2 regions of the Priestia sp. 40 genome follow, and region 1 is predicted to be linked to the other one. Evidence: riboswitches for the same ligand, from Rfam matches in the RefSeq annotation. Region 1 holds a riboswitch; the other holds the start of a gene.
What was found. Region 1 has a riboswitch for FMN ahead of ribE (riboflavin synthase). Riboswitches for the same ligand answer to the same signal wherever they lie in the genome.
Positions count from the first base shown of each region.

Region 2: it holds a riboswitch for FMN, as region 1 does, so the genes downstream of both, ACO1DI_RS06455 (ECF transporter S component) here and ribE (riboflavin synthase) in region 1, are expected to answer to the same signal.

Region 1 is NZ_JBMPZA010000017.1:261,661-266,053, reverse strand. It holds gene ACO1DI_RS21085 (amino acid/polyamine transporter II) at 260-1,294, shown strand; FMN riboswitch at 1,402-1,552, shown strand; gene ribE (riboflavin synthase) at 1,831-2,490, shown strand; gene ACO1DI_RS21075 (bifunctional 3,4-dihydroxy-2-butanone-4-phosphate synthase/GTP cyclohydrolase II) at 2,507-3,700, shown strand; gene ribE (6,7-dimethyl-8-ribityllumazine synthase) at 3,792-4,262, shown strand.
Region 2 is NZ_JBMPZA010000005.1:1,042,138-1,046,530, reverse strand. It holds gene serA (phosphoglycerate dehydrogenase) at 1-1,187, opposite strand, end outside; FMN riboswitch at 1,486-1,628, shown strand; gene ACO1DI_RS06455 (ECF transporter S component) at 1,783-2,358, shown strand; gene ACO1DI_RS06450 (ferredoxin) at 2,437-2,685, opposite strand; gene ACO1DI_RS06445 (helix-turn-helix domain-containing protein) at 2,943-3,992, shown strand; gene ACO1DI_RS06440 (RecQ family ATP-dependent DNA helicase) at 4,016-4,393, shown strand, end outside.

The sequences.
Region 1 (4,393 bases):
AAATTATACAACAGTAAATTGTGAATTTCCAGCAAATATTGAGGAAAATTTAAAAGCTAAAGGGAAAATATCCGTATATTTTGTTTGAAAACTGCCGTTATGTTAAGGGATAAAGGGTTTTCATGAAAAAAACAAGAAGGAAATAAAAAAACGAAAAAGGCACAGCACCGGGTGAGGCGAGGATTTACATATAAAAGGCTCGTCTTTTTTTAACCGTTTCTACATATAGTGAACTATGAAGGGTAGAAGGGTGATGGGCATGAAAAGGTGGAAACTCACGCTGCAGGTTGCTGCTACGTATGTAGGCACCGTTGTAGGAGCCGGTTTTGCAACAGGCAAGGAAATTGTTCAATTTTTTACACAGTACGGGGAACTTGGAATGGTTGGAATTTTGGTCAGCGGCTTGTTTTTTATTTGGCTAGGTTCGAAAATGATGCTGCTTTCGCACGCAATTGGGGCTTCTTCTTATCAGCAGCTTAATACATATTTATTTGGTGATGTACTTGGAAAAGCGGTAAACGGTGTAATGATCGTCATTTTATTTGGAGTAACTTCAGTCATGCTAGCGAGTACGGGGGCAATAGGAAAAGAACAGTTCGGGCTGTGGCCTCCTGTTGGGATGATTTGTACAATTGTTTTAACTTATATATTTATCGCAAGAGGAATTAACGGTATTTTAATGGTTAATTCTCTTGTTGTGCCGATGATGCTTTCATTTGCTTTTATCATCTTTGTGCCAAATGTCAGCTATTTCTCACTGATTCAAACGAAGCCAGACTTAACGCTCGTCACACAGTGGAAGTGGGCGGTTAGTCCCTTTTTATATATTTCCCTAAATCTAGCTTTGGCTCAGGCCGTTTTGGTTCCATTAGGAAGCTCTGTGAAAGATAGGAGCGTGATTAAAAAAGGGGCCGTAATAGGAGGGTGTGTACTTACGTTTATGCTTGTTTCTACGCATCTTGCTCTTTCCAATTTGCCTTATTCATTTCAACTTGATATTCCGATGAGTGCCGTTGTTAAAAATATCTCAGCGTGGGTGAATGTTTTATTTACGGTAGTTGTGTTAGGTGAGATTTTTACTACATTGATTGGAAATGTATTTGGAATCGCTAAGCAGCTTCAATCATTTCTTCCCCTGAATGATAAGCAAGCTTTTGCGTTTATTATCTTGGCATGCTTTATTATCGGGCAATTTGGATATGCTCAGCTTCTTGAGTTTTTGTATCCGATATTTGGCTATATTGGACTAGCCTTTGTATGGATGCTATGTATTAAAAAAGAAAAAATAAGCTAAAAGCTGGATTTTAAAGAACAGATGTGAAAAAACGAAGTTAAATGATGTGACAAGTCGATTTTACTTTGCTATAATGTAAAACAAATAAGACTCTAGCAGTCGAATATATTATCCTTCGGGGTCGGGTGTAAGTCCCAACCGGCGGTGATAAAGCATATGCTTTTAAGCCCGTGACCCGTTTTCATACGATGTATGTTAGCGGTGGATCTAGTTAAAATCTAGAGCCGACAGTAAAAGTCTGGATGGGAGAAGGATCAGGAAGCACAGTTGTTTTTTTGTGTTGTATTAATAAGGGACAGGTTTGCCTTTTTTAAAGCTACCCTTGTTTTTGTACACAAAATATAACTGTTTATTTCGTATACAATTAGCGGAATTTTGCATAGATAAAACTGATTCAGCTCAGCCGACCCCTTGGACATTTGTTCAAGGGGCTTTTTTATTTTCAGTGGTTGGGGGAAAGATAAATATGAAAAAAAAGCAGCTGCTATTTCAAAACGGCATAAGAAGTTGGAATAGCGCCAAAGCAGGTGAAGAAAATGTTCACAGGTATTATTGAAGAAATTGGAAAAATAAAACGTATTCAAAAGGCTACAGAAGCAATTGTTCTTACGATTGATGCAAAGACCGTGTTAGAAGATGTGAACTTAGGGGACAGTATTTCAGTTAACGGAGTTTGTTTAACCGTAACGGCATACTCTCAAAATGAATTTACGGTCGACGTCATGCCGGAGACGATTAAAGCAAGTACCCTTCAGCTTCTAACCGTTGGATCACGTGTTAACTTAGAACGGGCGATGGCTGCAAATGGCCGGTTTGGAGGGCATTTCGTTAGCGGACACGTTGATGGAATTGGAACCATTGTAAGCAAAACACGTAAAGGAAATGCCTTTTATTATGAAATTCAAGTCGACCCTGAACTTCGTGAATTTATGATGTTAAAAGGATCTGTTTCTGTAGACGGAACAAGTCTTACTATTTTTGATGTCAGCAACCAATCATTTACTATTTCTCTTATTCCTCATACGGTGCTTCACACAGTCGTAGGAGACAAACAGCGAGGAGACAAGGTGAATATTGAATGCGACATGTTAGCTAAATATATGCATCAAATGATGACGAATAAGTCAACTCCTGGCGCCTCGAATCGTTCAGGTAATATGAAGGATTTGTTGCAGCAGCATGGTTTTACAAATTAACAGTGAGGTGAAAGCGATGTTTCATAAAGTAGAAGAAGCCATTGAAGAGTTAAAAAAGGGAAAAGTGGTTATTGTATGCGATGATGAAGATCGAGAAAATGAAGGAGATTTTATTGCATTAGCCGAAAAAACGACCCCTGAGGTTATTAACTTTATGGCTACTCATGGAAGAGGATTAATTTGTACACCTATTAATGAAGAAATTGCGCATAAATTGAATCTTCACCCGATGGTAGCGAACAATACGGATGTACATGGAACAGCATTTACAGTAAGTATTGATCATATTTCAAGTACAACAGGTATCAGTGCATACGAACGCTCTGCTACTGTTATGGCTCTTATAAATGAAGCGACGGTAGCAAGTGATTTTCAACGCCCAGGACATATTTTCCCGTTGATTGCAAAAGACGGGGGCGTTCTGCAGCGTGCAGGTCATACAGAGGCCGCTGTTGATTTAGCCGTATTAGCAGGAGGAAAGCCTGCGGGTGTTATTTGTGAAATTATGAATGAAGATGGAACAATGGCACGCGTACCGGATTTAACAAAAATTGCAGAGCAATTCGATTTAAAAATGATTACAATAAAAGATTTGATTGCCTACCGCCGCAAGCATGACCAGCTGATTAGCCGTGAAGTAGAAGTGAGCTTACCTACGGCATTTGGTGATTTTAAAGCTGTAGGATATACAAATAAACTTGATAATAAAGAACATGTGGCCCTTATCAAAGGTGATATTGATCATAATAGCCCCGTTCTCGTTCGCGTTCACTCCGAGTGTTTGACTGGAGATGTGTTTGGCTCTGAGCGCTGTGACTGCGGTCCTCAGCTTCACGCGGCTCTTACGCAAATTGAAGAAGAAGGACGCGGCATTCTGCTGTATATGCGTCAAGAGGGCAGAGGCATTGGCTTATTAAATAAGCTAAGAGCATATAAGCTGCAGGAAGAAGGATACGATACCGTAGAAGCGAATGAAAAACTCGGGTTTGCTGCGGATTTACGAGAGTATGGAATCGGTGCTCAAATCTTAAAAGACCTTGGAGTCAAACAAATGAAGCTTTTAACGAATAACCCTCGTAAAATTACTGGGCTAAAAGGCTACGACCTTGAAGTGGTAGAGAGAGTGCCTCTTCAAATGCCGGCAGTGGATGCCAATAAAAAATACTTAGATACCAAAGCTAAAAAACTAGGTCATTTATTACATTTATAAGTTTACACTTTTTTTCGTTATAACAAATGAAGCTAATTCATGAAAAGAAATGTAAATAACTATATATTACTACTAGCAGGAGGAACAAGAGATGAATCATTTATATGAAGGAAATTTAGTAGGCACAGGATTAAAAATCGGAATCGTGGTAGGGCGTTTTAATGAATTTATTACAGGCCGTTTACTTAGTGGAGCAGAAGATGCGCTCAAACGTCACGGCGTAGCTGATGAAGATGTAGATGTGGCTTGGGTACCGGGCGCTTATGAAATTCCATTAATCGCTAAAAAATTAGCTGAATCTAAAAAATATGATGCGGTTATTACGCTAGGAACCGTTATTCGAGGAGCTACTCCACACTTTGATTTTGTATGTAATGAAGTAGCAAAAGGCGTTGCATCTCAAAGCTTACAAACAGGCGTGCCAATTATCTTTGGTGTATTAACAACCGAAACAATTGAGCAAGCAATTGAGCGTGCAGGAACAAAAGCAGGAAATAAAGGATGGGAAGCTGCAGCATCAGCTATCGAAATGGCTAACCTTTCAAAAATGATTGAAGGATAATAGATACCATTCCAGTTTTTATAAGCTGAAGAGTTAAAAGAGGCTGAAACAAAAGTACGTTAGTTGAAGGAAAATCCGAACGATGAATCGTTCGGATTTTTTCATTGGCAGGGTGAACGCAGGTTTCATGT
Region 2 (4,393 bases), on a different contig from region 1:
AATGTAATGCCTCGTTCTTTGGCAATCATAGAAGCATTGACTTCATTAACAGGTGAGTCGATACGATGGGTTAAAAAGCCTGATAACAAGCTCCGTGTAATATAAGTGGTTTCTAAATCCGTCACTGTACCTCCGTAGGAGATAGAGATATGCTGAACAGGTTCTCGCATGCATTGAGATAAAATAGCTCCCATTTGTTTAGTAAGGCTCGTAAACGGCTGAATTTTTTCAAAAACTTCTTTAGAAAGCGTCGGTAAATTAATGGATGAGCTTACAGGATTGCCTTCTAGAAAACGCAAAACGTCATGTGCCACGTCTTCAGCAACGTTAAGCTGGGCTTCTTTTGTAGAAGCGCCTAAATGAGGAGTTGTAATAACTTGATCAAAATGTAACAAAGGGTTATCAATCGGCGGCTCAACTTCAAATACGTCAATAGCTGCACCTTGAACATGGCCAATTTCTAAATAATGAACTAAGGCTTTTTCATCAATGATCCCGCCGCGTGCGCAGTTTAATAAAAACACGCCCTTCTTTGTTTTGGCTAACGTGTCATGATTGAGCAATCCCTTTGTTTCTTTCGTAAGCGGAGTGTGCACGGTAATAACATCCGCTGCTGCTAGTAATTCATCCAGGGATAATAGTTCTACCCCTAGCTTTTCAGCTCGGGAAGAGGTTAAAAAAGGATCGTAAACGTGAACGCTCATATTGAAGGCTTTTGCGCGTTTAGCAAGCTCTGAGCCAATTCGTCCAAACCCGATAATGCCCAGGTGTTTGCGATTAAGCTCTGTTCCAACAAATGCTGAGCGGTTCCATTCGCGCGCTTTGACTGAAGCATTTCCTTGGGGGATATGCCGAAACAAGCTAGCCATCATAGCAAATGTATGCTCCGCCGTTGAAATGGTATTTCCGTTCGGCGCGTTAATAACGACAACCCCTCGTTTGGTTGAGGCTTCAATATCAATATTATCGACACCTACTCCAGCGCGAGCAACAATTTTTAAATTCGGCATTTTTGCCAGCAAATCCTCTGTAACCGTCGTAGCACTCCGTACTAAAAGCGCATCGTACGTATGCAAATCATTCTCAACTTCTTCAACTTTTTTTCGCGTAAGATTCACATGAGGAGCTTCAAGTAGTGGAGCAAGACCTTCATTGCTAATTGAATCAGCTACTAATACGTTATACATGACGTGAACATCTCCCTTAGATTTTACTATCATCAAATATTTGATAATTTACCATGTTAAAAAAATTCTGTCAATTATATTTTTTAAACTTTACAATTAGTTATCAAATACACAATTGTAAACGTAAAATTGAAACTATAAATATGTCATAATGCTGTTGGTTATGCACTTATTTCCTTATTTTACATATAAAACAGTAATGAAGTTTATAAAAGACATCAATTTAATAGGAATTAAAAAACTTCTTTATTTACTTTTAATTCGAGATAACATATAATAAATTCATAATTAAATATTGGTCTATCTTCGGGGCAGGGTGAAATTCCCGACCGGCGGTAAAAAACAAATTGTTTTGAGCCCGCGAGCTTATATGTAATACATACGAGCAGATTTGGTGAAATTCCAAAGCCGACAGTACAGTCTGGATGGGAGAAGGTGGAGGTTCAGCGTTCAAAACCTAATGTGATGAACGTTTATTAAATATGCCTGCCATGTCTCCTCTCAACGAATCATTTGTTGGGAGGTTTTTGCGTGGGGATATAAAGTTGAACCTTTCTTCTTTGAAGAGTGGATCACAAAGAAGGAGAGAGGCAAGATGCAACAAAGTAAGAAAACTCAAAAGCTGGTCATACTAGGAATGTTAAGTAGTATTGCTTATATTTTAATGATGATTAATTTTCCAATTCCTGGATTACCTCCGTTTTTAACAATTGATTTTAGTGAAATTCCTGCACTCGTAGCAGCACTTGTATTTGGACCGATGGCTGCTGTTATAGTAGAAGGAATAAAAAATTTATTGAATTATTTAATTCAAGGAAGTGCTACAGGGGTTCCGGTTGGCCAGGTTGCGAACTTTGTGGCTGGTTTACTGTTCGTTCTTCCTGTATCATACATGTTCCGTCGATTTAAAACAGCTAAAGGCGTAACGATAGGTTTGGTTACGGGTACGGTTGTAATGACAATACTCATGGCTGTCTTAAATTATTATGTCTTTTTACCGGCATATACAATCTTCTTACAATCGCCAGAAATGTCTAGTGAACAAGCACGTCAATATATCGTTGCAGGTATTTTGCCGTTTAACTTAATAAAAGGAGCAGCAACAGGGGTTATTTTTGTCTTATTGTTTTCAAAAATGAAGCAATGGATTACGCGCCGCGTTGCTGTTTAATTCAATCGCTCTCCCGGGGAGAGCGATTTTTATATATAAAAAAACCTGCAGCATGTACACTACAGGTTTGTTCAATACTTATTCGAATTTATTAGCATCGCCTTCGAATTTTTCATCCGCTACGCGAATTGAATCCGTAGGGCAACCTTCCATTGCATCCATCATATCATCTTCTAGATCTTCTGGAATTTCTACTACACCTTGGTTATCATCTAATGTTACGAATGCAATACCTTCATCATCATAATCATAAATGTCTGGTGCTGCAGCTCCGCAAGCGCCGCATGCGATGCAAGTATCTTTATCAACAATTGTATATTTTGGCATAACAAGACCTCCTGTAAAGTGTTCGAAAATTTCTCATTATATAATCTCTTCGCGAATCAAGAGTGAAATTTCTCCTTATTCATTGTAAAATGATTTATAAAACTTTTCAATAGAAAAGTCACTGAGAATGCTTATCAAATCAAGGTTTCTTCACTTATCCAAACGTTTTGATACATAAAGGAAAGAACTAAAAAGCCTTTACCTCACATGCTATTGGTCACTTTTGGTACAATGAATGAGAAAGGAAGTTGACACCTTTGAATTATATTCAAGTTAGCATTTTATTTTGTATAAAACAGTTAAAAGGTGAGAGAACCGCCTATGGTATTTATCATTTATTAACAGGTAAAAAGTCAGCTCAAACGATTCAAGACGGAAAAATTTTTGGAATTTCGTTTCTTTTTCAGTCATTTGTTTACTTAGATAAACGGTCTTTTGAAACCTGCGTTGCATATCTGAAAGAACAGCAGTATATTGAAGAAACTGAAAATCAAAAGTATGTGATGACAGATAAGGGACAAGCACGCCTTAAAGATGAACTGACGGCTCGACCTTTTCATCCAGCTTTAGACGGATGGAAATTCGCAAGCAGTACTCAATTATTTTTAGCAAGAATCACTTTGTTCATTCAGACCTTATCAAACCTACAGTATTTTCAAAAAGGGTTTTTACCCATTTCCAAAAATGCTGAGGTCATTCAATGGGTCAAAACGTATATTATGTCTCAAAAGCAAACGCGTCAAGAGTTAGCCGCTCAGCTGTTCAAAGAGCTCCGAACGTGCTTGAAAGGTTGTGCGGAACGAGATGCGTCTCTTTTTGTTTTGCAACTGACTGGATACCAAAGAGTAGGCTTTACAAAAAATCAGTTAGCATATCAATATGAACTCGATGAGCATTATGTTCATATTCAACTTTTAGGGGTTATTCATCATATCATTGAAAAAGTGAGTAAAAATAATGAAAGCTTTCATGTACTTTCTTCTTTTTTACATGATCTATATTTAGAATTGCCTTTGACGAGCTCGACGTTAAAAACGTATAGCTGGCTTCAAAAAGGCAAGACGCTTGAAGAGATTGCTTATATAAGGCGTTTAAAAGAAAGTACAATTGAAGATCATATTGCAGAATTAGCTCTGTTTGTTCCATCTTTTTCAATCGATGCATACGTATCGCCTAAGCAGCAGGAAGAAATCATCTCAGCTTTTGAAGGTTTGCGTACAAATAAATTAAAGGTGATAAAGGAAGAAGTAAAAGACGACGTTACCTATTTTCAGATTCGTCTCGTATTAGCAAAACATTTTACCTGATACTAAAAAAAGTGGTGTTTGATGTGAAGATAGAACAACTTCTACAAAAACAATTTGGCTATAGCCAATTTCGACTAGGACAAAAAGAGATTATTCAAGATATTTTAACAGGTCATAATGTGTTAGCGGTTCTTCCTACAGGAACAGGGAAATCATTGTGCTATCAGCTCCCCGCTTATTTGTTGAACCGACCGGTGCTGATTGTATCTCCTTTAATTTCACTGATGGAAGATCAAGTTCAGCAGCTAAAGGCAAGCGGAGAAAAGCGAGTTATTGCCTTAAATAGTTTCCTACAACAAGAAGAAAAACGACGAGCGCTAAAAAATTTAGCTTTTTATCGTTTTATTTATGCATCTCCTGAAATTTTGCAAAATGCTGTTGTAGTAGAAGCATTAAAGCAG